4 regions of the Bacillus sp. z50 genome follow, and region 4 is predicted to be linked to each of the others. Evidence: riboswitches for the same ligand, from Rfam matches in the RefSeq annotation. Region 4 holds a riboswitch; each other region holds the start of a gene.
What was found. A riboswitch is a leader RNA that binds a small molecule or an ion and turns the genes downstream of it on or off. The one in region 4 is predicted to bind cobalamin.
Positions count from the first base shown of each region.

Region 1: linked by a shared signal. The riboswitch ahead of AC4G3N_RS06510 (ABC transporter substrate-binding protein) and the one ahead of AC4G3N_RS01120 (ribonucleoside-diphosphate reductase subunit alpha) in region 4 are both predicted to bind cobalamin.
Region 2: linked by a shared signal. The riboswitch ahead of AC4G3N_RS12345 (ABC transporter substrate-binding protein) and the one ahead of AC4G3N_RS01120 (ribonucleoside-diphosphate reductase subunit alpha) in region 4 are both predicted to bind cobalamin.
Region 3: linked by a shared signal. The riboswitch ahead of AC4G3N_RS16525 (FecCD family ABC transporter permease) and the one ahead of AC4G3N_RS01120 (ribonucleoside-diphosphate reductase subunit alpha) in region 4 are both predicted to bind cobalamin.

Region 1 covers NZ_JBZFQL010000002.1:136,325-144,045, forward strand. Annotated here, with positions in the region: gene AC4G3N_RS06490 (hypothetical protein) at 1-307, opposite strand, end outside; gene AC4G3N_RS06495 (hypothetical protein) at 579-1,106, opposite strand; gene AC4G3N_RS06500 (ABC transporter ATP-binding protein) at 1,201-1,998, opposite strand; gene AC4G3N_RS06505 (FecCD family ABC transporter permease) at 2,000-3,031, opposite strand; gene AC4G3N_RS06510 (ABC transporter substrate-binding protein) at 3,033-4,004, opposite strand; cobalamin riboswitch at 4,197-4,376, opposite strand; gene AC4G3N_RS06515 (amidase) at 4,521-6,017, opposite strand; gene murG (undecaprenyldiphospho-muramoylpentapeptide beta-N-acetylglucosaminyltransferase) at 6,112-7,179, opposite strand; gene AC4G3N_RS06525 (histidine phosphatase family protein) at 7,310-7,721, opposite strand, start outside.
Region 2 covers NZ_JBZFQL010000003.1:612,987-620,707, reverse strand. Annotated here, with positions in the region: gene AC4G3N_RS12355 (acyl-CoA dehydrogenase family protein) at 1-1,049, opposite strand, end outside; gene AC4G3N_RS12350 (TetR/AcrR family transcriptional regulator) at 1,079-1,690, opposite strand; gene AC4G3N_RS12345 (ABC transporter substrate-binding protein) at 1,843-2,808, opposite strand; cobalamin riboswitch at 2,919-3,112, opposite strand; gene AC4G3N_RS12340 (DUF6509 family protein) at 3,139-3,441, opposite strand; gene AC4G3N_RS12335 (polysaccharide deacetylase family protein) at 3,592-4,281, shown strand; gene AC4G3N_RS12330 (antibiotic biosynthesis monooxygenase family protein) at 4,413-4,745, opposite strand; gene AC4G3N_RS12325 (siderophore ABC transporter substrate-binding protein) at 4,807-5,844, opposite strand; gene AC4G3N_RS12320 (iron ABC transporter ATP-binding protein) at 6,221-6,985, opposite strand; gene AC4G3N_RS12315 (iron chelate uptake ABC transporter family permease subunit) at 6,982-7,721, opposite strand, start outside.
Region 3 covers NZ_JBZFQL010000006.1:220,204-227,924, reverse strand. Annotated here, with positions in the region: gene asnB (asparagine synthase (glutamine-hydrolyzing)) at 1-1,171, shown strand, start outside; gene AC4G3N_RS16550 (C39 family peptidase) at 1,168-2,019, opposite strand; gene AC4G3N_RS16545 (gamma carbonic anhydrase) at 2,123-2,653, opposite strand; gene AC4G3N_RS16540 (alpha/beta hydrolase) at 2,764-3,567, shown strand; gene AC4G3N_RS16535 (tetraprenyl-beta-curcumene synthase family protein) at 3,590-4,672, shown strand; gene AC4G3N_RS16530 (LLM class flavin-dependent oxidoreductase) at 4,700-5,701, shown strand; cobalamin riboswitch at 5,750-5,895, shown strand; gene AC4G3N_RS16525 (FecCD family ABC transporter permease) at 6,074-7,126, shown strand; gene AC4G3N_RS16520 (ABC transporter ATP-binding protein) at 7,120-7,721, shown strand, end outside.
Region 4 covers NZ_JBZFQL010000001.1:248,148-255,868, reverse strand. Annotated here, with positions in the region: gene AC4G3N_RS01125 (DEAD/DEAH box helicase) at 1-1,885, shown strand, start outside; cobalamin riboswitch at 1,972-2,153, shown strand; gene AC4G3N_RS01120 (ribonucleoside-diphosphate reductase subunit alpha) at 2,321-4,585, shown strand; gene AC4G3N_RS01115 (ribonucleotide-diphosphate reductase subunit beta) at 4,602-5,654, shown strand; gene AC4G3N_RS01110 (YpzG family protein) at 5,702-5,854, opposite strand; gene AC4G3N_RS01105 (DUF6438 domain-containing protein) at 6,944-7,552, shown strand; gene AC4G3N_RS01100 (branched-chain amino acid aminotransferase) at 7,674-7,721, shown strand, end outside.

The sequences.
Region 1 (7,721 bases), on a different contig from region 4:
TAGAATCTGAAAATGGCGGACTGTTAAAAATTTTAATTTCATCTTTATTCATATCAGTAGGCTTCAAACTCTCAATTTCAAAAATAATCATTCTTTTTTCCATATGAATAGGTTTCAGACTTATCATATATGAAACATTTTTATCTGTTGTACCGCGAATATTCAAGTGGCCTGTTGTTATTTCTACTTTTATATCTTTTTGGCCAGACTGTCTTTTTATTAGTTGTTCTAACATTACTGGCTTAATAGGAACGGTCACTCCATTTTTACTTATTTCGTTAAATTTCTGTTTAAATTTATCCAGCACGGTGGCAACACTCCTAAAGTATTTAGTTTCCGGTTTAATTAAACTCAAATTTTACTTCTGCTTGTTTCTTTTTAATATAACTTAATCGTAACATGGCTAGAATTACATTCCCTACTAATGTGTCCTCTTTTCATCCATAAAAAAGCACGATTCTTTCTTTGGTTATGAAAGAATCGTGCTTTTCTTTTTATCAAATCATACATTCTCTCTTCATTAAAAATGGATAACAAGATCTATCTAACTCTATTATTTTAGATGTAGGCTTAAACATTCATTTCTTTTTCACAGCATATGATTTACTGACAAAAGGAATTTCCTGTATGCCGTTCACCTGATTTACATAAACAGCCATCACAAAACAAACATTTGCGAGCAATCCTAGGAAATCAAATAAGATGTCTAGCACTTCTCGCTCTTCACTAACTTTATGCAGGGCACGATAGGATTTCTTGGCCTCACTGCGTACGACATGAAGTGCGCATGCAGCGTTGCTTCCTTGCGGTAATACGAATTGTTTTACCTTTTCCCCTGTTTTCTCAACATAAAAATCATATCTATCACTCAACCACTGTAAATCTGCTTCAGTTATCGCCAATTTTCCGCGCACAGAACCGTTCACATGATAGCATAGCGCTTGAACCTTACGAAGGTCATCAATGACTGCTTGCTCTTTCTCAGTCAATAACGGGAAAACAGCTCCAAGCCTTGTGGTTAAACTATCAGTGCGAATCTCATAATCAACTAAACAGCTTTTTTCTCTCATGAATGGATAACTGGAGTAGCGCCAGTCTTTTTTCAAGGTTCATTCCTCCTTATTTAAAACTTAGGTTTTAGTATGAAATAATGGTAACTCCGCGACGCCTTCACATAGAAGGCCATCGCACATGAATTCTTCATGCCTCCCCTTTTATATCTATGGCATAAGGAATCATCTGCCTTTTTCCAAAATAGGAATCATTGTATGTATACGTATGAGTTTTAAAAATACGCATCAAGTTAAGATCCGTAATGACTTGTTCGGGTTCCCCTGCTGCAACGAGTTCTCCATTTCCCATAAGTATGAGTCGATCACAATAGCGAGTGGCTAAATTAATATCATGGATGGCCGCGAAGACAGCCTTTCCCTCTTTTACAAGCTCCCGGATGACCTCGGCAATTTGGACCTGATGATAAATATCCAGATCTGAAGTTGGCTCATCCAACAAAATAACCTCAGAATTCTGAGTGATGGCTTTAGCTAAGAAAACAAGCTGACGTTCTCCTCCTGAAAGGGATGTGATATAACGGTCTCTTAAATGATAAATTCCTGTTTGTTTCATCGCTTTCTCTGCCAATTGATTATCATCTTTTTGTGAGAATTGCCATTTCTTCCGATGCGGATGCCTTCCCATAAGTACTACCTGACTCACTGTAAATTCATAGTCAAGGACCGTGCTTTGTGGCATATAGGTGATTGCTTTGGCCACTTCAAGAGTAGTCATCTCAGAGAGAGCATGATTCTTAAAGGCTATTGACCCTGCAGGTGGCTTTAGCAATCCTGCCATTAAGCGCAGTAAAGTAGATTTTCCGGTACCGTTCGGACCAATCAAGCAGGTAAATTGGTTAGTTTCCAAAGAGATATCCATTGCTTTTAAAATCACCTGTTTGCCACGGCTAAAGCTGAGTTTCTCCGCATTCAAAATAGCTGTCATCTCAGATTTCCCCCTTCTTTTTATTTTTTAAAATTAAATAAAGGAAAAACGGAGCGCCAAAAAAAGCTGTAATAATACCGATTTGAATCTCAGCAGGCCTAATGGCCAAACGGGATATTAAGTCAGCAAGAATCAAGAAACTCGCTCCCCCTAAGACACTAGCCAGTAGTAAATTTCGATGCGAGGGCCCAATGATCATACGGATCATATGAGGGACAATCAGACCAACAAAACCGATGGCTCCCGTTAATGAGACACTCATTCCAGTTACTAATGAAGCAGTAATTAACAATAGATTACGGGTGCGCTGAACGGAAATCCCCATATTCTGGGCCTGCTCTTCACCCAGCAGAAAGATATCTAAGTCGTTGGCATGGTACAAAAAGACACAAATCGAAAATAAAACAGGAACAGTTAATATTTGTACATGACTCCAATCACGCCCGTTTAAGTTCCCCATCATCCATTGGACAATCTGCTGCATCACTCCTGCATTCGAAAAAGAGATTAGCAGAGAGGTACAGGCTGATAAAAAAGAACTAATCGCAATACCCGTCAGCAGCAATGTCAGTACTGAGGTCCTTCCTTGATTGGTCGCAATCATATAAATTGCAAACAAAGTCAATGCAGCCAGGATAAAGCCCATTAATGGGACGAAAAGAGAATGGATCGCGGCCAAACCAAAATAGATGGCCAGTACACCTCCGAATGCTCCACCTGATGAAACACCAATTATGCCGGGGTCAGCCATCGGGTTGCGAAACACACTTTGCATCACGACTCCCGATATTGCCAAGGCTGCCCCGACTAATCCAGCCACAACAACCCGCCCCAGGCGAATCTGCACAAGGATTGTTTCATACATTGGGTTATAGTCAAACTCTATAAATGGAAGCAGTGAGAGTAATACTTTCACAGTTTCCGTAAATGGAACGATGACCCCGCCATACATGGTTGCTAAAAGTAACGATACGAGCAAGGAACAAATCAGGATTCCAAAAATAAGAACCTGTTTAGACTGTTTACAAACCATATTATTCTCCATATAAAACTTGATAAATATCTTCTGCTCCCTCAATCACAAAATGGGAAGCCGTTGTTAAATTTGCGCTATCTATCACATGCACTTCATTATTCTTAAAGGCTTTAAGATTTTTAAGTGCCGGATCCTTTTGCCATTCCTCGACGAATGTTGCTTTTGAACCGTCATACTGCCAATCGCTTGTAATAATCACATCTGGATTTATCTCAACTAATTTTTCCTTTGAAAGATTTGGATAATCAGGATACTCTTCACCGGTAATGCCCGCTTCTGTAATGGCATTTATCCCGCCTGCTAAGGTGATGATTTCTCCTATTGTAGTATTCTCAGTAACTGAAGAATTTTGCTGTGTCCAGTAAACCACTCGTTTTTTATCTGTTTGTGCTTTTGCTTTCGTTTGTAAATCTGACATCCTCTTTTTGACATCAGCTATGATTTCTTCTGCTTTATCTTCCTCGCCAACAATGGTACCAACCTCCATTAGACCATCCAATACACCTGATATAGAGGAATCATCTTTAAGTTGGTAGGTGGTGATGTCTGCAGCATCAATTTGTTTAAGAACCTCAGGATCTACATAGGAAGGAATCAGCACTAAATCAGGCTGAAGTGACAGCACCAATTCAGATGTGACTGATTCAATTTTTGTATCAATTCCATCTGTTAGATCTGCTACATTCGAAATCCCTGAGTCTGTAGACATTTTCGTTACCGCGGCAATCCGCTCCTCATCAACCAAAGGCAATAAATATTCATCAATAGCCAATGTGGTCGAAACAATCCTTGAAGGTTTTTCTTTAAGGGTCACCTCTTCCCCACGACCGTCTGTTAAGGTTTTCGGATACTCACTTGTTTCCTGGTTTGTTTCTTTTTCCTGGTTGTTTACTGTCTCATCATTTCCGCATGCAAACAATGCAAAAACGGATAAGAACACCAAAAGTGATAAGCTTGCAATCTTTTTCATCTCACTATTCTCCCTTTTTCAAAATTTATTTATATTTAGCGAATTTACGCTGAAATATTAAACATAAAAAAGCCTGTCTTCCCGATTAAGGAAAACAGGCTTGATTCATGCACAGACAAAAAAACGCTGTCAAAATCAGCGCAAAGACACAATCATCTCTACGTTCGCCATCCCTTTTCCCACCGAAAAGTAAGCAATACACATTCATAAGCAGGTTTCCTGACTCTGAGCTTCACTTTACTCTCACACCTTCCCTCTTTTAAAGGTGGTCACGTGATTTCATCAGCTCTTACAGTAGCGGGGGCTGTTCCAGATTTACACTGGATTCCCTTTTACCTCACAAAAGTGAGCACTTATGATTGTTTTAAATTTTCGTACTATTAATATATCATGTTGAAAATGTAAACGGAAGATATTTTTGATATATAGGAATTCACATAAATTTAAACAAGTGAAATGACTGTTCTAATTGACCAACTGAATTACACGCATCTTCTAGTCGATCTATCACTTTTATCACCATCCAATATATGGATTCCCTTTCTGTCCAACCCATATATCGGATTGCTCTAACAACGCTCCTATTTTAAGAAGCCAATCTTCCCTTCCCTTTGGAGCCATCAATTGCACTCCAAGGGGTAAGCCAGAATCTGTCATATGAACAGGCAAGCTAATCGCAGGCTGTCCGATGATGTTCGCCAACTGTGTAAAAGGCGTATACGTTAAACTTGGTTTAAACATTTCATAGACCATTGCTAACTGTTCAGAGGGTTTTAGTTCATTTACTTTCAATAACTGCAAGCTCTGTTCATCCGTATGCGTCAATTCGCCCACCTTTGGAGCTGAGAAAGCTGTTGCCGGCGTCAAATACAAATCATAATCCTCATTGAACCTGGCCATTTGTGCAGCTGCCGTATCCCATTCAGCTAAACTGCGTGTAAATTGAACAGCTGATACATTCTGCCCGGCAGTTCTGAGTACCCATGTGACTATCTCTATATCATTAACGGTAATCGGCCGTCCAATGGCTTCCTCAATGGACAGTATATCTGCTGCCATTTCTCCGCTATTCATAATATAGTAATTTTCCATAAGGCGGATTCCATCTACCCCATTATCACATTCTTCAACGGTGAACCCTGCCTGTTCCAGCCATTTGACTGTCTTATGTACCGCTTCTACAGCTTCTTCACTAACGGGTGTTCCCACCGGAGACTTTGTGGAAAAAGCAATTTTAAACCTTTCTTTCAATGGATTCGAAAGCTCCTTCAAATAGCTCCCATTATATAAAGGTACCTGAAAGGCAGTATCCGGCTGAATGATTTGCAAGGCATCCAGCATAGCTGCACTATCACGAACCGTTTTGGTTAAGGCAAAATCTACCGCAGCTCCATGCCATTGGCGGCCCACACCTGGACCAACGGGTGTCCTTCCCCTTGTTGGCTTCAAGCCTACTAATCCAGTGAATGATGCCGGTATACGAATAGAGCCGCCGCCATCACTGGCACCGCTAATTGGGACCATACCTGAAGTTATACTGGCTGATGCTCCGCCGCTTGATCCACCCGATGAATGCTGCAGGTTCCATGGATTACGTGTCGCTCCATATACAGCTGGCTCAGTAATATTTTTCAGACCAAACTCCGGAGAACTCGTCTGTCCAATAATGACAAATCCTGCCTCACGAATTTTTTTCACAAAATTAGAATCCCGTTTAGCAATCCGATTTACATGTAATTTTGAACCCGCTGTAATCGGTTCGCCTTTAATAGATTGTGATAAGTCTTTTAATAAGATAGGTACTCCTGCAAAAGGTCCGTATATAGATTCAGACTTTCCAGTTTCCATCATTGCCTTTTCGAATCTAGTTCGAACAACTGCATTTGTTTTAGGATTTAGTTCATTTATTTGTTCAAATGCGTCCTCTATTAATTCTATTGCGGATACTTGTTTTTCCTTTACAAGCTTCGCTAACCCAAGTCCATCATATTGGGTATAACATTTAAGATTCATTGCTCCGACACTCCTACTTTTTGGCTACAAATCCTGTTTAGTGTTCTGTTTTAATGCTTTTTTCGTATATAGAATAATACTTATCATTTCAACATTAAATTTTATAGGTATCAATCAATTCATACAAGCGTTCCAGTCCATCTTCTTCCTCAAAATTGTTCATTTTATCGATAATCATCTGTTTGTTTTTAAATATAGTTTCTACCTTATCAGCTAACGTGTTTAACGAAAGCTCATCCTCTTCAATAACATAGGCAAAACCCTGCTTTTTAAATGATTCAGCATTCATGATTTGATCGCCTCTGCTGGCTTTCCTTGATAACGGGATTAAGACCATTGGAATTTTTAAACTTAAAAATTCAAAAATAGAATTTGAACCGGCCCTTGAAACAGCCACAGCTGTCATAGCCAATATATCTGCCAAGCCTTGGTTAATATATTCAAACTGAGCATATCCATCACGATGTAGGGTGGAATCTACCTTTCCTTTTCCGCATAAATGAATGACATTAAAGGTTTTGAGCAATCGATCCAAGTCCTTACGCACAGCCTTATTCACTGCTTCAGAACCCTGACTGCCTCCCATGATCAATAATCCAGGTTTCCTTGTATTAAATTGGCATATTTTCATTCCAATCGATGGGTCACCCTGACGCAGTTCATCTCTTACGATGGGCCCTAAGAAAAAAGACTTTTCTGCAGGAATATGATTTTTAGCCTCCGGAAAGGTATAACAAATTTTTTGAACAAAAGGCAATGATAGCTTATTGGCCAACCCTGGTGTAATGTCTGACTCATGCGAAATGATCGGTACTTTTCTACTCGCCGCAGCAAGAATGACAGGAACGGAAACAAAGCCACCTTTTGAAAAGATTATGGACGGCTGTAATCGCTTAATAATCTTTCTTGATTGCATAAAGCCTTTCAAAATATTAAAAGGGTCTTTTACATTTTTTATATCCATATATCTGCGAAGTTTACCTGTGGATATTGGAAAATAAGTGACACGATCAAACTCCTTTATCAAAGAGACTTCAATTCCCTCTTTAGATCCTATATAGTAAATCTCCCAATCCCTTTCAATCAAATAGGGAATGAGCGCCAAATTGACAGCAACATGCCCAGTTGATCCCCCACCTGTTAAAATGATTCTTTTTTTCATTTTATAAACCTCCGACAAATTTAAACGAGTCATGGAAAGTAACCATTAATATGTATGCTAAGACATGAAATCTAAATTTTATTCTCTCCTATTCACCTTGCTAATCAAAAACGGAGATGTCATCAGTGACTTACTTCCACACCCTTGTGATATTGCTTTGATCCTCATCTATCTTTAAACAATACACATCCGGATTAGTCAGACCCAACCAAGTTTCGTAACCAAAGGATTCATCCAGATGATTTAGGATTAAAGTCAGTAAGTTACCATGTGTTACGATTAATATATTGAGATTCTCGCTATCCAATGCCTCCTTTATTACAGTAAAACCTCTTTTAGCAGCCTCATTGCTGGATTCTCCTCCGGCTAATTTAACATCACGTTCCAAAAACGATTGGTATAATCTATTTTTCCAATCAGGTAAATCATGTCCAGATAAGATCCGTTCCTTTAAACGATCATCATATTCGAGCTGTATATTCTTTTCTTCAGCAATTGCTTCAGAAGACTCAATTGCCCTTTTATATGGACTGCAGACTATA
Region 2 (7,721 bases), on a different contig from region 4:
TGTGCCTGAGCGTCCCTCATCCACTTCTCAACAGGATGGTCCTGAACATATCCATGCCCACCAAGGAGCTGTACAGCTGAATCTGTTACATATCGAAGCGATTGATGGGCTTTTTTAAGTGCCTGGATACTGTGGAAAACAGCATCAGTTTCACCTTCATCAATTTGTTTTGCCGCATATAAAACAAGATGCCTTGCTGCACCCGTCTGGATAGCCATTTGTGCAAGGTTAAAAGAAACACCCTGGAATTTTGCGATTTCTACCCCAAACGCTTTTCTCTGGGAGGTATATTCAACTGTGTAATCAAGGGCAGCTGCCATAACACCAATTTCTTTTGCAGCCTCTAACGTACGTACACGGCTCAATGATTGATCCATCCAAGTTTCAGCTTCGGCACCACTAGCCAAAATATTGTTTTTGGAAACGCTTACTTCTTTAAGCTGAATTCTCGAAAAGCCGGCACTCAATAGCCCCAAGCGATAATCACCGTCAAGCACTCTCCAAGAATGATTATTGTCTTGATCTATCCAGAACAACACCGCTTCACCATTAGTAGCAGTTCCTGCAATTAATAGATATTCAGCCTTTCTGGCATTTTTCAGCGGACTCGTTTCTCCATCAATGATGTATCCATTGTCTATTTTTTTAATTTGGAGTTTATGTTGATTGGGATAAACAAAGGCGACTGTTGGGCAAATTCCCGTTTCACACTGAGTTTGATAAAAAGAAAATGCGTTATGATCCTCTTTTAGTCGAATAAACGATGCTCCCTCCCCGGCTCCTGGAAGCCCCTGAATAGTATCAAGGTCACCATAAGCAAGCGCCTCAACAATCTGTACCTGGGAAACGAGCGGCAATTCCAGGCCACCGTATGATTCAGGCAGTTCCAAATTTAATAATCCAAGGTCACTCAACTTTCTGACCACGTCCTCACTTACACCCTGATTTTTTTCCGTTTGCCTGGCATAGGGACGGATCTTTTGAATTGCAAAATCCTTTGCTACATCAACAAATGCCTTTTCTTCCTCACTTGGTAAAAAAGAAACCAACTTTCTCCCTCCTTCATATCAATAGTTTATTAATTTGAGAGACTGCTAAATGAGCGCATGACCAATCGGTTTAATAATCTAGCAAGATATTCTACATCTGTCTTTTGGTGATTTGGTTCCCGGAATTTTTGAATGACGACCTCATTGATTGCTCCAACCATTGCCTGAGAGATGATCCTAACTTCCTGTTCATTCACATTCTCCGGAAACTCCTGGTAAGCAAAAAAAAAGATAAGATCTGCGAAACTTTTAAGTGCTTCTCGTCTGACCAGTTCTACTTCGAAAGAAACTCCGACTGATTCGAGTAAAATAAAATTGGCAACAGCCTTATTGGAAAAGCAAATTTCCAAATAGCGAAGAATTCCGGCATATGCTTTATAACCAATGCGTGGTTCCCGTAAAGCTGCAAGCTTAATCTCTTCTGCAACTTCTCCAATCAAACTTTCACAAAGTGCAACAATCAAAGTCTCTTTATTGCCGAATTGTTGGTAGAACGTTGTTTTCGAGACATGTGCATACTCAACTATGTCCAGAACTGATGTATTCTTGTAACCTCTTGTAGTGAATAATTGCAGGGCTGCATATAGCATTTTATCTCTTGCTTCGGTCGGCAGGTCATTTACATATAACATTCTTATCATTCCAATCCCATGTGTGAGTACGAATACGTATTGGTATCATCATACCTACACAAAAGGGAAATTTCAACAAAATTGTTAGAAAATTTAATTTATTTTCTTCAACAAAAAAAGAGCCTCCCAAAGTAAAATGGGCGGCTCTTAAATGAAAATGTTTATTTAAATATTTCAGGATAGATTTTTTCAGCTATCAATTGCAAGCCTTCTGTTAAACGTGGTCCCGGTCTTGACACTGTGTCATTATCTACATCATAAACCTGCTTATTTTGAACGGCAGGTACCTCGGACCAAGCTTTTCTTCCATATACCTTTTCTTCTGGATTTTCAATATAATAGCCATATGTAGTAAGAATAACATCAGGATTGCGATCAATGACTTGTTCTTCATTCATTGTTACCCAACCCTCTTGATCAGCGGCAATATTCTCTGCCTGAATGATATCAAGCATTTCGTCTATATAGGTTCCGTTAGCCGCTGTATATAAATCCGGTGAGGAAGATACTTCAATCCAAACCTTCTTCTTATCTTTTATAGCACTTGCTTTCTCTTTAATTTCTGCTACTTCTTTTTTCATATCCGAAATAATTTCATCAGCTTTGTCTGATGTTCCGGTTGCTTTAGCAATCAATTCAATTGTTCCATATGCACCATCAAACGAATTGGCGTCAGGTACGATAATAACATCAATACCAGCTGTCTGGAATTGTTTAATGGTATCCTTAGCATTATTAAAATGACTGGCAGAAAGCAATAAAAGATCCGGATTTAATTCCAACACTTTTTCAATATTGATTTCTAACCCGCCGACCTTAGGTTTGTCAGCAGCTTCTGTAGGAAAATTACAATAATCTGATACACCAATGATTTTCTCTCCAAGACCTAGTGCATAGGCCGTTTCAGTATTGCTTGGCAGCAAGGATACGATCGTGTCCGGCTTTTCCTCAATCTTGATGCTTTCTCCGGATCCATCCCTTACCTCAACAGGAAAGGCTGTGGACGTTGATTCAGAAACCTCTTTCTTCTGGTTTGAGTCATCTTCAGTTGACGAACACCCAAACATTAACATAGATAGCGTAAGCATTAGCATAAATAAAAATAAATAGTTTTGCTTTTTTAGCATAGTTATTCCCCTTTCCAACATAATAAAAAAGCCTTAGCTCGAAAAAAGCTAAGGCGAAAATCCACATTAAAATAACAGGATTGGACGCCTACTTTTCCCTCCGAAAAATAGTACATACAAAAGAAAGAGCAGGTCTCCTGGCTGACGCATCAATTTACTCTGATTTACCTTCCCATGCTCTAAACAAAGAGCCGGTGGTTTACAAATCATTTCATCCGCGTATACAGTAGCGGGGGCTGCACCGGATTTGCACCGGTTTCCCTATTATCCTAATAAATAAGGCACTCTTACACTATTCAATATTTATATTTTTTATATAATCAGCTATCTTCATTCTTCTTCATATTCAACATCAGTATGTTCCCTGCAAAATTGTAAAACCATCGATAATTCATCTTCCTCAAGCTCAAAATCCAAAATACTTTGTGTTTCACTTTCTATAAACTCATATTTTGAAATTTGGTCCTGATTTTCATCCATTACATATATAACACGCAACAGAAGACCCTTATCGGTATATAGTTCATCTTCCTCGGGAACGGAAATCTCCAGTACATATTCGAACCTTTCTCCAGAAAGGATACCAAACGGGTCTTCCAGTTTCTCAACTGTATAACTTTGTATCTCGATCATCTTTATCAACCTTTCTAAAATGCTTATGTCTATTATACATGTTCAATCTCTTTATTAAACATTTTACCCAATTATTCAACTCCGTTTAGGAATATTTTTTAACAAGAATCAAAAACTATATTAAAATCACTTAATCCATAGGAGTTTATTATGCGTACTCTATCTGTTCTCACATTGCTCATTATCCAGCTTCTTATTCCATCTGAAACATTTGCAAAGACAGCCTACCTCAGTTTTGATGATGGTCCCTCAAACATCACACAGGAAATCCTCGATATCCTCAAAGTTCAGGATGTTAAGGCAACCTTTTTTGTAACGGGAACAGCCAGCCCGGGACATATGTATTTATATAAAGATATCGTAAAAAATGGACACGCTCTTGGACTGCATTCCTATTCTCATAATTATTCCAAAATCTATCGATCCAAGGATACTTTTTTTAAAGACATTACTCAACTGGAAGAATTTTTGGAAAGGGAAGTAGGCGTAAGCCCGAAAATCCTACGATTCCCCGGCGGCTCCAATAACTATGTCGCAAAACAATATGCCGGGACTGATTTAATGGATCAATTAAAGACTGAGGTAATAAAAAGAGGATATAAATATTATGATTGGAACTGCGATGCTAACGATGGATTAAATCCTCCAATTCCAGAAAAAAAATTACTTAAATTAATTATGCAAGGGGTAGGTGAAAAAGAAAATCTCTATATCCTCCTGCATGATTTTAACGGCAATACAACAATCGTGGATGGGCTTCCGGAAATCATTCGCCGTCTGAAACATAAGGGATACACCTTTAAAATAATGGATGAGTCCACACCAACTTTTGAATTTTAAAAATGATAAATACTCCTATCAGTTCAAATCGCAAATGCTGTCCATTATTCTGTAACGCTTCTTTTCTAACCTGAAATAAGGTTTACATTATAAAACAAACGCCCTTTCAGGTAGGGGCGTTTTGTTTTTTATTATTCGACTACAAGGTAATTGCCATGTTCCATATTGATTACGTATTCTGGCTTTGGGGGCTTACCTCCGTGCTCCTTGATTTTCGCTTTATGGCCAGCGATATGCTCAGGGCTCTTTTCCCATGCTTTCCATGCTTCCTCTGATTCCCAGCGGATAATCATGACAACTTCTTCTTCCCCACGCGTTGTTTTTTTCACTAATAACTCCCGACTTATAAAGCCTTCACGCTGCTCAATTAACGACGGACCTTGATCTGGCTTCTTTTTGAAGCGTTCCAATATCTTGTCTGAATTTCCCTCTGTCACTATCCACTTACGGATTTGAACAAACATACATAATCGCCCCTTATTAAAGGAGCATGCCCCACTTGAGACATGCTCCTTGTTATGAAGATTATTTTAATTCATTTAAGATTTCATCTAATTTTTCTGCTTCAGTCGTTACACCGTTACTTGAGAAGTACCAGTTAACACCGTCTAAGTAGACAATTTTGCCTTCTTTGTAAGCACTGGTTTTTTTGATAATATCATTTTCAATATCTTTTTTAATTGTTTCTACATCAGAAGCAGTACGGTCGATAATTAACAATACTTCTGGATCAACAGAAAGGATTGACTCATAAGAGAAATCAGAACCGTGGGAAGATGCTTCGATATCAGTTGTTGCTGGCTTGAAGCCAAAGTCATTATATACATATGCGAAACGTGAATCTTCACCATTGTCGAAACCGGAGATTTTCTTGTCATTGTACATCGCTACCAATGCATTTTCATAACCAGCAGCTTTTTCTTTTACTGCATCAACTTTTTCTTGTAATGAAGCTTTCAATTCTTTGCCTTTTTCTTCTTTATCAAAGATTTGAGCTGCTAAATCAACTGTTTCATATACAGCCTCTATGTAATTATCATTGTCAGAACCAATGAAAATAACGTTAGGTGTGATTTCTTTTAATTGTTCATAAAATGGTGTTTGACGACCAGAGATGAAAATAACATCCGGCTCAGCAGCTGCTACTGCTTCAAAATCGATTTGCTTTAGTGTACCAACATCGGCAACACCCTCAGCAACATATTTTTCTTTTAAATGCGCTGGCATATTTCCTTTACCGCCACCAGCAGCTACGCCTACGATTCCTTCAACACCTAATGCATCAAGTGTATCTAAAAAGCCATAATCCAGAGCAATAATGCGTTCTGGCATTTTATCTAATTTTACTTCTTCAAATGTAGTTGTCGTACCCTTTTCTTCATCTTCACGTGATTCTGTTAAGGAAGATACTGTCATTGGAAATTTAGAACTTTCGACAGTTTCTTTTTCTTCTGTTGGTTTTGTCTCAGAAGACTCCCCTGTTGTTGACTCGTCACCTGAGTTACAAGCTGTCAACATTAATGTTAACGCTGCCAAAGCAGTTAAAGTTTTCCATTTCTTCATCCTTTGTTCTCCTCCTAAAATACGCTGTTGGTAATTGAAAACGATTATCATTTTCAATCGACATTATCATTCTAAATGAGAATCACAAAATATGTCAACTCTTTTGAAGTGTTTGATAAATAATTTTATTTTTCCTATCTGACCTAACGAGAATTAGACATGGATGATTTCGTATCATTCTCGAGATATTCTCTCCTTGAAAAGTTAAATATCAGTTAGAAATGTGCTCAGCAAAAGAAATACTATAAAAAAAGACTCCAAAATAACAGCTATTTTGGAGTCTTCGCGAAAACTTAAGTATACGACCCTTAACTTGAACAAGATTTTGCTGCTGTCAATTGTTCCAAAAATATAAGGCCAGAATCTATTTTAGAATCTAATGTGAATTAAAGTATACACATATACGACATCCATCTTGCTCTTGTACAGGAATATGCATGTCATATACATCACGCAAGGATTCTGAGTTAATAATCTCATGCGCTGGACCGTCCTTTATCAGACGCCCATCCTTTAACGCCACTATGCGATCAGAGTATACAGAAGCAAAGTTGATATCATGCAAGACAATTACAACCGTTTTCCCTAACTCATCTACCAGCTTGCGCAGTATTTTCATAATTTGCACAGAGTGTTTCATATCCAGATTGTTTAATGGCTCATCTAATAAAATATAATCCGTATCTTGTGCAATAACCATTGAAATAAAGGCACGTTGTTTTTGACCGCCTGATAACTCATCCAACAGCTTATCCTGCATATCTGTTAAATTTAAATACTCCAGTGCTTGGTCTACAATTCGTTCATCATCTGCATTCAGCCGCCCTTTTGAATATGGATAGCGTCCAAAAGAAACAAGCTCGCGTACGGTTAAACGAATATTCAAGTGATTGGTCTGCCTTAAAATAGCCACCCGCTTTGCAAAAGCATCTGATTTCATTTTCTTAACGTCAGTTTGATCTAAAAATACTTCACCTGTATCAGCATCTAAGAGACGGCTCACCATTGATAATAACGTTGATTTACCAGCGCCATTTGGACCAATAAAAGAAGTGATAGCTCTTGGTTGGATTTGCAATGTTACATTTTCAATAACAGATTTTTTCCCAAAGCTTTTAGAAAGCCCTTTAATATCAATCATCCTGCTTTCCTACTTTCCCTTAGTAATAAGTAAATAAAGTAAATCCCACCGACAAAGTTAATAACGACACTAATCGTTGTATTCAAATGGAAAACATGCTGAACAAGAAATTGTCCTCCGACAAGCGCAATAATACTGATCAAGCTTGCCCCAATGATTAATATCGAATGCTTATATGTAGCCAAATATTGATAGGCTAAATTCGCCACAATTAATCCTAAAAATGTTACAGGTCCAACCAGTGCGGTAGAAGTAGCGATTAAAATAGACGATAGAATCAGCACTTTCAGCACGATTTTATCATAGGCGACACCAAGATTAATCGCGTTATCTCGACCTAGTGATACAACATCTAAATCACGTAATAACCGATAGCCATATATAAAGGCGGTACATAAAATAACAATAGCAATGCTCAGTAATTCCGTCTTCACGTTCATAAAGCTGGCAAACAAGCGAGCTTGCAAACTTTCATATTCCACAGGATCAATTAGAACTTGCATGAACGTTACCAGACTTCCGAGTAATGTTCCAAGTATCATACCTGCTAATAATAGAAGAAAAATTGGATATTTATCTGCCCTGAATAAAAAACGATACAAAATCAATGCGAATACTACCATCGCAATGATTGCTACACTAAAGTTTAAGTAACGGCTTACAACGAAGATTGAAGCCGACCCTGCCGTAAAATAAATGACAGTTTGAACGACTTCATACATCGAGTCGATCCCCA
Region 3 (7,721 bases), on a different contig from region 4:
GATGTATGACAGTATCAGCATGCATATGCGCAGTGATGTACCCGTTGGTTCATTTCTTTCAGGTGGAATTGATTCTACAATCATCGCATCCATAGCTAAAGAATTTCATCCTGGAATTAAAACATTCTCAGTTGGATTTGAACAGAATGGTTTCAGTGAAATTGATGTAGCTAAAGAAACAGCTGACAAGCTTGGGGTAGAGAATATCAGCTATATTATATCGCCGCAGGAATATATGAGGGAACTGCCGAAAATTATGTGGCATATGGATGACCCGTTGGCAGACCCCGCTTGTGTTCCTTTATATTTCGTGGCAAGGGAAGCGCAAAAGCATGTAACGGTTGTTCTGTCAGGTGAAGGAGCGGATGAATTATTCGGAGGATACAATATTTACCGTGAGCCTCAATCCTTAGCCATGTTTAATAAAATTCCTGTACTTATGAAAAGAGCGCTAAAAAGAATTGCTGCCATGATGCCTGAAGGTGTAAAAGGCAAAAGTTTTATAGAGCGCGGCTGTACGCCGATTGAAGAACGCTATCTTGGAAATGCCAAGATGTTTATGGAGGAAGAGAAGGGGCAATTATTCAAATTATATAAATCAAAGCTGGATTATACTACGATAACACATCCGTTCTACGCAGAAACACCCGAATATGATGATGTGAGCAGAATGCAGTATATTGATATTCATACATGGCTGCGCGGAGATATATTAGTAAAAGCTGATAAGATGACGATGGCACATTCTCTTGAGCTTCGAGTGCCATTCCTTGATAAAAAAGTATTTGAGGTGGCATCCGGAATTCCAACTGATTTAAAAACTGCTCATGGAACGACCAAATATATACTTAGAAAAGCTGCAGAGGGAATCATTCCTGACCATGTATTAAATCGTAAGAAACTTGGTTTTCCAGTCCCTATCCGTCATTGGTTAAAAAATGAAATGTATGAATGGGCGATTACAATAATAAAAGAAAGCCAAACAGATCATTTGCTGGATAAGCAAGTCATTATGAATCTGTTCAATAATCATGTTACAGGTAAAGCGGATAATAGCCGTAAACTATGGACTGTATTGGTATTTATGATATGGTACTCTGTATATGTCGAAGAAAAATATCCTTTCCAGGCATTAGCTGAAAAGGATATGATAAGTGACCCAATCCATTAATCTTTATAGGTTATAGCCTGTTTTCCCATTTGCACCCACGCTTTTTCAAAATCAGCGGAGGGTGCTTTTTTATTTTTAATTCCTGTTAAGGGATCGTTAAAATAAATATAATGCTGATCATATCCCGTCACTACGACAGAATGCTCCTTATAAGTAATCGATATTTTCCCATTTGGTGTTTTCCAAGTATGGAAATAGGATGGATCCAGTTTTTCATAGGCTGTATTTATGATAACCCAGACGGGCCGATTGGTTGAGAGATACTTTTTGATTTGGTTGAAATCTCCATTGGTAAAATCGATTATTTTGCCAGGCATATAATGCTCAGCAAGTTTTTTTATAGGCTTATGATACACTCCGAGGCCAGGTTTATTAGTTGAATACATATCTCCAATAAATCCATCATTAGGATCACCGTAATGGATTTCACCATTTATTTTTTTTATTTTAGCTGGATTTTTTTTTATTTGCTGGGCAAGTTTTAATTTATCAGCATCCAATCCGGAATATTGAAGAAGCATAGCCAGGCTGGTTACTTCACACCCTCTTGGGAGCTCGGGCTGCTGTTTAACGATCGGCACATCAAGAAGTACTTTATCTTTGGCAGGAGGTTTTGCAGGTCGATTATCTTTGGTAATAGAAGTTGTTAAGCTTACTGACTTATCAATCATATTATTAATTTGATGAGCAAAGGAGTAATTTGAGTTATAGACCTTCCAGCCTGTATACAGGAAAGTGCCTATCAAAGAGATAACAATCAAAATAGATAGTGGCTGATATTGACGCCATAGGACCAAAATGATTGAAATGATACTAAATAACATGAAAATCAAAATGAAAGTATTCATAATCCTACTCCTGAAATTGATTTTAAAAAGGTGTATCATTTATAGCTAAATAATAAAGGGAATGGGTATACAATAAAGAGTATACCCTAATGAGGAATGATAATTAGTTATTCTCTTTTAAAGGTTGTATACTTGAATAATAGCGTGCTTTTTCTGCGTATTCCTTATTTATTCTTTCCATGTCTTTACGATCATCATCTGTTAATTCACGAATTACTTTAGCAGGTCTGCCGAAAGCGAGTGTGTTTGGTGGGATTTTTTTACCTTGAGATACTAAACTGCCTGCACCGATGAAGGCACCTTCTCCTATTTCAGCTCCGTCAAGAATAATGGAGCCCATCCCAATCAAAGCATTTTTCTTCACATGGCAACTATGGAGAATGACTTGATGGCCTATCGTTACATTATCTTCCAGGACTAATGGGTTGTTGGGACTTTGATGGAGGACTGAGTTATCTTGAATATTAACATTTTTACCGATAATCACAGGAGCGACATCACCTCTAATGACTGTGTTAAACCAAACACTTGAATTTTCACCGATTGTGACATCACCACTGATAACTACATGATCCGCTAAATAAGCAGTTTGATCGATGGAAGGAATTTTATCTATATATTGATATAATTTCATTACAAAACCTCCGTTTTCTACTGTAAAATAGATAGTTAATAAAAGTGTACATATAAAGCGGTACAGTGTAAATAAAATAAAGCTAAACATCATACAGGAGGAGTTCATCTATGAAAAAGTGGGAAGCTGAGGGGAAAGCCTATGGTGTAATCGTGATTGTTCACGGCGCCATGGAGCATTCAGGCAGATATAAATGGTTAATTGAAAGATGGCTATCAGAAGGGTATCACGTAATTATTGGAGATTTGCCAGGTCAGGGAATGACTTCACGTGCAAATCGAGGGCATATTGATTCATTTGAGGATTATATTGATGAGGTTGATTCATGGGTGAACGAGGCTTATACATTTGGTTTGCCTGTATTCATGCTGGGTCATAGCATGGGAGGACTCATCATCATTAACATGCTTCAACTTAAAGAATATAATTTAGCGGGTATTATCCTATCTTCACCATGCTTTGGAACATTAATTCATCCTCCAAAATTACTTGAATCCATGTCAAAGGTTTTAAATCTTGTTTATCCTACATATAAAAAACCTTCAGGATTAACGGTTGAAATGGCAACGAGAAATCCAGAAGTTATTGAATTTGATTTGAACGATTCACTCTACATCACAAGTGTATCAGTCAGATGGTATCGTGAATTAATTTCAGCTATGAAGGATGCCTTTGATTTTGATGAGGATTTCCCGGATATTCCTGTTCTTGTTATGCAGGCAGGGGACGACAAAATAGTGGACAAGGCTATGGTTAGAGAATGGTTTAACTACTTTCCGGCATCCGAAAAGCATTATAAAGAATGGCCTAAGCTGTATCATGAAATATTTAATGAGCCAGAGAGAGAAGATGTATTTCTATATGCAAAGAGCTTTATTGAAGCGAGATTGCGCAATATAGGGTATATCGTTTAAGGGGTTAGGAGATGGGACACAAATGAAATTACCCACTAGTGATATCAGCTTAGTAAAGAATGTATACAGAAATGTATTTCCAGTTGTTCATCGGGAACTCGCGAGTTGGCAGGCAAAGGCAGAAAAAATCCCTAATGAAGAGCTGCGTACACAGGCCTTATCCAGTATTGCCCACAAAACTTTTCATTGCGAGGGTGGTTCTATATTAGCTCTCGCAGCAGGTGAAAAAAAAGATGATGTCATTCGATTTATTGTTGCGTATCAAACAATCAGTGATTATCTTGATAATCTATGTGACCGCAGTACCTCACTTGATCCTAATGATTTTACGCTATTGCATCAATCTATGAAGGATGCTCTTAATCCGGAGGCCCTGACGAGAAATTATTATGAACTCAGAGAGGAGCAGGAAGATGGCGGGTATTTAGTCGAGTTAGTAAAAACCTGTCAATCTGTTCTTTCAAATATGGTGCATTATCAACATATCGAGCCTTTTTTGAAAAAGCTTTGCACCTTTTATTGTGATTTACAAATACATAAGCATGTTACGTGGGAAGAACGGGTACATAGATTAGAAACCTGGTTCAATGAAAATAAACAGCAGCTTCCAGAAGGTTTGTCATGGTATGAATTCAGTGCTTGTGCAGGATCTACTCTGGGCATCTTTTGTTTAGTTTCATATGCAGTGCGTGATAATTTTACTGAACATTTGGGGAAAGACATATATGAATCTTATTTTCCTTATGTGCAAGGATTGCATATTATGTTGGACTATTTTATTGATCAGGAGGAGGATCGCCAAGGCGACGATTTAAATTTCTGTTTTTATTACGAAACGGAAGAGCAACTGATTGATAGACTTTGTTATTTTGTTGAAAAAGCGAATTTAGATGTCACAAAAATACCGGACAGCAAGTTCCACAGCATGATTAACCAGGGATTATTGGGTATTTATCTAGCCGATTCCAAGGTGAAAGACCAGTTGTCGGTTAAGCAATATACTAAAAAAATGTTAAGCCTGGGTGGCCGTTCAGCGTATTTCTTTTATTGGAATAGTAAGCTGTATCATGCGTTTAAGAGAATGAAAAAGAATAGGCGAGTCTAGCATTCAATACTAAGGGGATGGAGCAGAATGGTGAAATTAAGTATTCTAGACCAGTCACCGCGCTCTGTTGGAGAGCCTTCAGAGCAGGCACTTGCTAATACGGTCAAACTGGCAAAATTGGCTGAGGAGTGGGGATACTCAAGATTTTGGGTCAGCGAGCATCATGATAGTCAAGGCTTGGCAGGATCTTCGCCTGAGATATTGGCAACATGGATTGCTGCTCAAACAGATAAAATAAGAGTTGGAACAGGCGGTGTTATGCTGCCTCACTACAGTGCTTATAAAGTAGCTGAAAACTTCAGAGTATTATCTGGTTTAGCTCCAGGAAGAATAGATTTGGGAATCGGCAGGGCTCCTGGAGGGATGCCAAGAGCAACGCGAGCGTTGCAGGAGGGGAGAGTACAGGAACTGCATCGTTTTCCTGACCAGGTAGATGAGTTATCCTGGTATCTCTATGATCAAATACCGGAATTGCATCCTCTATATGGGTTATCGGCGACACCTACCATTACATCTCCGCCGGAATTGTGGATGCTTGGATCTAGTTCATCTAGCGCAGCTCTTGCAGCTCATAAGGGTATACCCTATAATTTTGCTTTGTTTATTAACAGTGAATATGCTGAAGAAAATATGAAGCATTACCATGAAACATTTCGACCTACAGAGTTAGTACAGAATCCATCAGGTATGGTTACTGTATTTACAGTTTGTGCGGAATCGGACGAAGAGGCAGAATATCTGGCTGGTTCATTGGATTTATCGATGCTGTTTCTTTCACAGGGAATTATAAGAGAGGGAACACCTCACCCAAAAGAAATTCATGAAATGTCATTATCGCAGTTTGAGAAAGCTCGGATTGATTACAACAGAAGCAAGATGATTATCGGTTCTCCTAAAATGATTGGAGAAAAAATTAGAGAGCTGAGTGAACGCTTCTTTACAGATGAAATTATGCTTGTGACAATCACCCATTCATACGAGGCTAAAGAAAACTCCTTCAGATTAATTGCCAAAGAACTGTTGAAATAATAGTGGATTTGCCATTAGTCAATTAATCTATTAGAATAAGAATAAAATCTAATAAATCACTTTAAAAGTGCCTCGGTACACGAGGGTAAAAGGGAAAACGGTTCAAATCCGTTGCAGCCCCCGCTACTGTACTTACTAAATCACAAGTCTGATTTAGTAAAAGCCAGGAAACCTGCTTTTAGAGTTTTAGTACTTATTTTTCGGAGGGAAAAGTAGGCTTATTGTATTCACAGGCGTGAAAAAGTGAATCCTTAGCTCAATACCATCCTGAGCTAAGGATTTTTTATGTGTTGTAGCTTATAATCTTGTTTTAAAGTGCATGAATAATCCGAGGTTCGCCGCCAGGAGTAAAGAGGAATTGAAGTATAAGTTATGAATAATAAAAATAGAACAACCGGTATTTATTTTGGGAGTATCCTGTTTTTGCTGCTCGCTGCGTTGCTCGGCCTGTTTATAGGCAGCGTGGACATGTCATTTAAAGATATTCTTGGGATTCTCTTGAAGAACGTGACCGGCCAGGAATCCTTCTATACCGGTCCAAAAAATATAGAAATGATTATTTGGAATATACGATTACCCCGGGTATTAATCGCTTTATTTGTGGGTGCCTCACTGGCACTTGCCGGTGCTGCCTTTCAGGGGCTTTTGCAAAATCCACTCGCTGATCCATATACTATTGGAATTTCTTCCGGTGCATCGGTTGGGGCAGTGATTGTTCTATTCTTTAATATCGAATTTGCTCTTTTTGGTCAGTTCACATTGCCGCTTGTTGCAATCGTGTTTAGTTTTATAACCTTGTTTATTGTATTTGGTATTACAAAGGCAGCTAGTGTTACCTATGCAAATGAGACCATTATTTTAGCCGGTATAATTATGAATTCATTCATTGGCGCTGTGGTCTCACTTATCATTGCGCTATCCTCAGGAGATCAAATGAGGGAGGTATTAAACTGGCTGATGGGCAGTGTGGCTATGAAAAATTGGGGACACGTCAGTATATTGATTCCCTTTTTTATTATAGGAGCTTCCATAATTTTATATCATTATCGTGAACTAAATGGGATGGCTCTTGGAGATCAATCCGCTCAATATAATGGTATCGATGTGAAACGAAAGAAAATAATCATTATTATCGGGGCTGGACTATTAACGGGTGCAGCAGTTGCCGTATCAGGAGCTATTGGCTTTGTTGGACTGGTTATTCCACATCTTGTTCGCCTTCTTGCTGGTGCTGATCATCGCCACTTACTGCCATTATCCATGATTATTGGAGGTGGATATCTCGTATTGGCTGACTTGATTGCACGTACGATTATCAACCCGCAGGAATTACCAATCGGTGTCATTACTGCCTTAATCGGTGCACCTGTATTTACAATCTTACTGATTAAAGAACGCATAAAAAGAAGGAATTTGACATGTTAACCGTAGAGAGCCTCAGTGCAGGCTATCATAAAAATAAGCAAGTGCTTCAGGACTTTTCTATTAAGGTTGAGAGCGGAGAATTTTTTGCTCTTCTTGGTCCAAATGGAAGCGGTAAGACGACATTGATTAAAAGTATATTGGGAAAAATGGAATATAAAGAAGGGACTTCAATCATTAATGGGAAAAGGACCTCATCCTATAAAACCGGAGAATTGGCTAAAATTGCTGCCGTGTTAAGTCAGGAACATATGGTGGGTATAGATTTTACGGTGGAAGAAATCGTACTATTAGGCAGGTATCCTTATCAGGAGAAGGGATTTTTTAATCATTACCGTAGTGAGGATTACGCAATTGTTGATGAGTGTCTTGCTCAGACAAACACGCTGAAATTTAAGTATACATACTTTTCGTCATTAAGCGGAGGGGAAAAGCAACGTGTCCTTTTAGCAAAGGCTTTGGCCCAGCAGCCAAAGCTCCTGTTTCTCGATGAACCTACAAATCATCTGGATGTAAAGCATACAATCGAATTGTTAAATTTATTAAAGAGGCTCCAGCTTCAAAATGGGCTGACGATTGTCGCCATCCTCCATGATTT
Region 4 (7,721 bases):
GAAAAGTAAGCGGAAAAGAAGTCGGGTTAAACGGATCATGGAGCCTTCCATGCCTGATAAACGAACGGACAAAACAAGTAAAAGCGCGGTACGCGAATTATATGCCAGATCAAAATATAACCCGGTCACATATGTTTGGGGACCGCCTGGTACAGGAAAAACGTATACTTTAGCACGAACGGCAGCCAATAAATATTTTAAAAAGAAACGTATATTAGTTCTCTCTCACAGTAATCAGGCTGTGGATGTCCTGCTTGCCGAAATTACGGCATTTGTTAAACGAGCGGATCGTTTTCATGAAGGAGATATTTTACGTTACGGCTCTCAAACTGGTGAGGGTCTTCTGATGCATGGGGATATATTGCCGGCTAAATTATTGGAAAGTCATGATGGACATTTAGTGAAGGAAAGGGATTCGATTAATGAAGAAAAGAAACTGCTAAAAAAAGATCTGTCTCTGTCTTTTAGCGTACGTGACTCGGAGCAGCTTCTTGACCTTGAAAAAAAACTGGGCAGAATCTTAGAGAAAATAAGGCAAAAAGAAATTCATTTAGTCAAAAATGCCTTCATTGTTGGGACTACCTTGGCGAAAGCAGCAATGGACCCGAGTATTTTTGAACAAGAGTATGATCTAGTTATCATTGATGAAGCCAGTATGGCCTTTATCCCGCAAATTGCCTTTGCCGGCGCACTTGCCAAGCGTTGTATTATTTGTGGGGATTTTAAGCAATTACCTCCTATTGCGGTTTCGAGGGGAGAGCTTGTAGACCGCTGGCTGAAGGAGGACATCTTCCATCGTGCCGGTGTTGCTGATATTGCACGTGGGGGAAAACTTCATACTCATTTGTTTTTATTAAAGGAACAGAGGAGAATGCATCCGGATATCTCCGCTTTTACGAACCAATATGTTTATAATTCACTGGTTGGCGATCATCCAAGTGTTCATATAAATAAAAAAGATATCGTTTCAAAGACACCTTTTGTAGATCGTGCTTCCGTACTGTTAAATACGAGCTTCACAGGGGAACACTGCTTTACGGGCACTTCCTCTGGTTCTAGAATGAATTTGATGAATCTATTGTTATCCTTTCAGGTTATTCATGAAGCCTACAGCAATGGGAGTAAATCAATCGGTTATGCAACCCCTTATCGTGCGCAGGCACAATTGATGGAAACATTAATTAAAGATCTATATGAGGAAGAGAACGGCCTGCATGATATATTGGCTGCCACTGTCCATCGTTTCCAGGGAAGTGAACGGGAAGTAATGGTATTTGATAGTGTAGATAGTTATCCGCAAAATCGGGCAGGGATGCTTTTAACGGGCAGGGAAAGTGAACGGCTGTTAAATGTTGCAATTACCAGAACAAAAGGGAAACTGATTCATGTCAGCGATGTGGAGTTTATAGAATCAAAAGTTTCGCATACAAAAACTCTTCATCAGCTCGTTCAATATCAAATGAAACGGAATCAAATGGTCAATATGGATCAAATAGGCAAATGGATTGCCAACCATCATCCAAAATTACAATGGATTTATGCAAGAAATTTGGAAGGGTTCTATCAGGATTTAAAAAAAGCCCAATCTTCCATTATCCTTTCCTTGCCAAATTCCAGTGTGTTATCATCGGATTTTGTTCAAAGAGTGAAGACGAGGAACTCAAGAACAAGACTGATGATGTATTCTCCAGATTCCCATTCCTATTTGGATCCGGATATCCATCTTCAGAATGGGCCAAGCTTCACATTTGTCATCTTTGACCAAAAAGTATTGTGGTTGGGGGTTCCTCTTGAAGCCAATAAACGTGTTCATCCGCCATACATTGGAATTCGATTGGAATCCGAAGCATTTATCAATCAATTTCTCCAGCAATTGCCTAAATAAATTGTCGGAATTTTAGTTGCTATTTTCACATATAAGATTTATAATTCTATATGTTGTTATTGTTTTTAAATTAAAATACTATATATTGATTTTAACGTGTTTAAGGTGTCGTATTACGACTTAATAGGGAATCCGGTTAAAATCCGGAACTGTACCCGCAACTGTAAATGCTGATGAAATAAGTAAACCACTGTAGAGAAATCTATGGGAAGGACTTAGAGTAAAGCGAAGCATGAGTCAGGAGACCTGCCTTTTTCACTGGTTTGCCTTTATCGGGAGCAATGAGGGTGGAACGGATGAAATAGCAATATTGAACAGTTCAATCTTGTTATTATTTCTTTTCCCATTGCTTATTTTTAGGCAATGGGATTTTTTGCGTGGAGGGAACAGACGTTTTTAATCGATTTATCGGCAAACAATAAGGGGGAAATTAGTATGGCAGTATCTTACGAATCAAACTATGCAAGTCTGGAAGTCATAAATTTAAAAAGCATAGAAACATACATAAAGGAATGTGTTAGTTCCTATACATCTATTTATTCAGCAGAGGAATACTTAGAAAAAATCAAGACAGCACTTGAGTATAAGTCTGACTATAGCAAGAAAGAGTTGGTGAATTTACTGGTACTAAGCGCCGTAGAGCGTATCTCTGCTGATGAGCCTGATTGGACATTTGTGGCGGCAACTATTTATTTAGACCAGTTATATGATAAAGCTTCAAAAAGCCGGGGATATGATTTAACACACAAATATGGGAGCTTTCATCAGCTTGTTGAACTATTGACTGATATGGGGATTTATAATCCAGCATTGTTAAATGAATATACGGAAGACGAAATCAATGAACTCGAAGCAGTCATCGATTCATCAAAAGATCAGTTGTTTACGTATATTGGCATTCGGACGCTGGCAGATCGCTATTTAGCCAAATCTCATCATGGAAGCTTATATGAACTTCCTCAGGAACGGTTTATGATTATTGCCATGACATTAATGATGAATGAGCCTAAAGAACAGCGAATCAAATTAATAAGAGAAGCATATTGGGCCTTATCCAATCTATATATGACGGTGGCAACTCCTACGCTTGCTAATGCTGGGAAAAGCTATGGCCAATTATCCAGTTGTTTTATCGATACTGTTGATGATAGTTTGCAAGGTATCTATGATTCAAACACCGATATTGCCAATCTATCTAAAAATGGCGGAGGAATAGGTGTTTATTTAGGGAAAATTAGAGCGCGAGGCAGTGATATTAAAGGATTTAAGGGTGTTTCCTCAGGAGTTATACCATGGATGAAGCAATTAAATAATACCGCCGTCAGTGTGGACCAACTGGGCCAAAGACAGGGTGCCATTGCAGTTTATCTGGATGTTTGGCATAAGGATATATTTGCCTTCCTCGAAGCGCGTTTAAATAATGGGGATGAACGTTTTCGAACGCATGATTTATTTACTGGTGTTTGCATTCCGGATTTATTTATGGAAATGGTCAAGGAGCGGGGTACCTGGTATTTATTTGATCCGCATGAAGTAAGAAAAGTAATGGGATATTCTCTTGAAGATTATTTTGATGAAGAAGCAGGGGATGGCCAATTCAGACAAAAATATACTGAATGTATCAATCATCCGCAGCTTTCCAAAAAAGAAATACCTGCCATTGAAGTGTTTAAGGCGATCATGATTTCTCAGCTTGAAACAGGAACACCTTATATGTTTTATCGGGATACGGTCAACCGCTCTAATGCTAATCGCCATAAAGGAATGATATATTGCAGTAATTTATGTACGGAAATTATGCAAAATCAAAGTGCTACCAAAGTTATTGAACAAAGAACCGAGGATGGGAAAATTATTATTGAAAAAACACCGGGTGACTTTGTTGTATGTAATCTTTCGTCTATCTCCCTTGCCAAAGCTGTAAAGGAAGATGTCCTTGGACGCTTAATTAAGATACAGGTGAGAATGCTTGATAATGTCATTGATTTAAATAATATCCCGGTCATTCAGGCAAATATAACGAATAAAAATTATCGTGCTATAGGACTTGGGACATTTGGCTGGCATCATTTATTAGCGCTTGAGGGCATTGCCTGGGAATCAGAGAAAGCCGTTGAATACTGTGACCGATTATACGAAAAAATCGCTTATTTAACGATTAAATCAAGTGTGGATTTAGCTGGTGAAAAAGGTGCTTACCCATTTTTTGAAGGATCTGATTGGGAGACCGGATCTTATTTTGACCAAAGAGGCTATGATTCAGATGCTTGGAGTCAATTGAAAAATAGAGTGCATACATCCGGAATTCGAAATGGCTATCTTATGGCCGTAGCACCAAATTCTTCAACTGCGATTATTGCCGGTTCTACATCCGGAATTGATCCAATTTTCAGAAGGGAATATTCCGAAGAGAAGAAGAATTACCGTATTCCAGTGACTGCACCTGACTTGAATCTGGAGACAATGTGGTATTATAAATCCGTTTATTTAATTGACCAAAAATGGAGCATTCTCCAAAATGCACGTCGTCAAAAACATATCGACCAAGGAATCTCGTTTAATTTGTATGTCCGTAATGATATTAAAGCACGTGATTTATTAGACTTGCATCTGCTTGCATGGGAGACCGGATTAAAAACAACATACTATGTACGTTCTACTTCAAGCGCTGTTATAGAAGAATGCGAAAGCTGCCAATAAGGATGGGGGAAATATAATGGATACAAAAACAATAGTGGAAAAACGTAAATTAGTCGATCGGGAAGCACCGAATAGTTCAACGGGTATTATTAATGGCAGAAATTCAAATATTTTAAATTGGGATGATGTGCGCTATCCATGGGCATATCCTAAATATAAAGTAATGCTATCTAATTTTTGGACGCCTTTTGAAATTAATATGGTGAATGATGCGAAACAATTTCCAAATCTTTCAGAAATTGAACAAGAATCCTTTCTAAAAATTATAGGCTTGTTGGCATTGCTTGATAGTATCCAGTCTGACTATGCCAGTAAAGTCGCCGACTATCTGACCGATTCATCTCTGAATGCATTGATGATTATGCTGGCGCAGCAAGAAGTCATTCATAACCATTCCTACTCCTATGTATTGTCAAGTATTGTCCAGAAAAGCAAGCAAGATGAAGTTTTTGAATATTGGAGAACTGAAGAGATTTTGCGTAAACGAAATGATTTTATTACAGATGGCTATCGGGATTTCACAGAAAACCCAACAATCGAAAATCTACTTAAATCGATTATCTATGATGTAATCCTGGAAGGGCTCTTCTTTTACTCAGGCTTTGCTTTCTTTTATAATTTGGCCAGAAATCAAAAGATGGTGGCAACTTCGACGATGATTAATTATATAAATCGAGACGAACAGATCCATGTTGGGCTGTTTGAGAAGATTTTTAAAGTAATATTGACTGAACATCCCGAAACAAATACAGAAGAATTGAAAAATTTTGCGATTGAAACCTTCAGAACTGCAGCAGAGCTTGAGATTGAATGGGGTCATAAAGTTATAGGAAATAAAATCGAGGGAATTACGATGGCTGAGCTCGAACAATATATCCAGTTTATGGCTAATAAGCGTTGCAATCAGTTGGGGTATGGAAGATCTCCGTTTCCAGAGGTTCCGAACAAAAATCCCTTAAGGTGGATTGTTGCGTATCAGGAAGTGGATTTAGGTAAGACGGATTTCTTTGAGCAGAAATCAAGACAATATACAAAAACAACAGATACTAATGGATTTGATGAACTGTAAATGAAAAAAAGACGCCAATTACGGCGTCTTTTTTCTTGAAGGCATCCTTACCAGCGGTGAGCTTTCGCATTGCTCCTCAAAATGATATTGGTCTGGGACATTGCAGTATGTCCATTAACCTGTGATTTTGAGCGCTTCCGCCTTGTCCAGTTATGGTGAAAAAGAGAAGAGTGTGGATCTAAATGATTCCGATAACTCATTGCTTATCACCCCATCAGTAGGATACGTTCTGATGTCCCTTATGAGGACATCAAGTATAGGATATACAAAATGAGTGACTTTTAATCTCGGGAAAAGTTCACGAATTATTTTCTATATTATGATAAAATATATATAATATGGATATTGATGGTGGATAATTATGCGAAATTTGGAATATGAACAATAATAACGGAGAAATCTATGCCGCGGTCTCCCATTTTGACAGAATGATTTATAAAATCATCTGTTAAAGGGGAAAATACGATGAAATAGCACTGAAAGAAGTCCGGAAGAATGATATGACTGTTGTTTATAGTCAAGAAGCCTATCCAATCCAACGTTTTATGATGTTGGTACTTTTATATCTAAAAGCCATTCCCTGGAAAGTACCGAGTTTTGAGTTGGATCATTAATTGGATGTATGATATATAATCCACCAGATTATTCAGGCGGATGGGTACTTTGATGTAACACATCATCGAATTATCCTTATTGCGGAACCTGTATAAGTAAATGTGTTATTGAATAAAAGTCGGGCTTTCTTATAGTTTGTTTTCTGCTTATGAGCCAGCACTTCTTTCAGATAAAATTTGTCCAAAAGAAAGATTGCTGTTTCTAATTTTCGTAAAATTAAAGTTAGCATATTTATCTGAAACATCAATTTTTACAGATATGTTATAGTAGCTTAGTGATTGATTTTAATTTATTGGCAGAAATCCATACAGAAACATTCCTCGATATTGTCAAGAAAGATCAGCTTGTTCTCTTTTCAATTTCTTCACCATGTAAAATACACTCTCCCGCAAAATGATAACTAACATCTAAAGAGGTATGTTATATTTTTTTAAAACTATATTAATTTAGGAAATTTAACTCATATTATACTTGTAGCAGCCAGCCTTAAATAGATACTTTTGGTCTTTAATTAATGTGTCAGTTGGCTTATTATAAATGGTATTGGTCTTTCATAGTATATATGGTAGACCTATTATAATTTGGAAAATGTTTGAAAAGTGAGCGCAGTGATAAATATATAGATATCTAGCACTCTAAAGAATCAGTTTGTACTAATAGGAGGAAGTATAAAGTTGTTTAAAGAATTTTCCATCTCGCGGACATCATGTCTTGGCAAATCCCCGATTTATCAGGCAACCATCACAAGTGAAGGGCATGTAAGTTGGCAGGGTGAGAAGTATGTTTCATATATAGGCGTTAAGAACTTTACGGTTTCTAAGCAAAGAGTTAAAAAAATTGAAGATCTCTTGCTATCATTCGATTACAAAAACTTCATTTATAATACTACTGCACAAATTGTGCCGGATAGCCCGACTTGTGTTACCCGATTGGTATATCAATTTGGCGAACATAAGACAGTGGTACATGATTTGGGTGACGAGGATGCTGCTTGTGATAATAGTAAGCATACATTGAAAAAATTGGATGCCTTTGAAAGAAAAATGGAAGAATTATTGGGATTAAAGAATTTAATTAAACAACCTCTCTATCTCTTCCATATTAAAAGAAAGTCGAACTCACATGAGGAATATGTAATATCCAGCTCCAATCAAGCTGATGCATTTCAAATGATTAATGTTAATGAAGCTAATTATCATAGCTGGCAAATTGAAAAGTTAGGGAAAGATGGTACGGGTCGTATACATCCATATATTATTATGAGCTCTAGTACTAAACTTTAATGAGAAATAGTCGATGAATTGGAGTTTTTTTATTAATTTTAAGTTTGCTACTTGCAGGTTCCCTATTTGAGGAGTACAATTAATTTTATTAATTATTCTGACAATTTAAAGGGGACATCACATGGATACTCAACTAATTTCTATCACAAAAACCAATTATAAAAAAGAA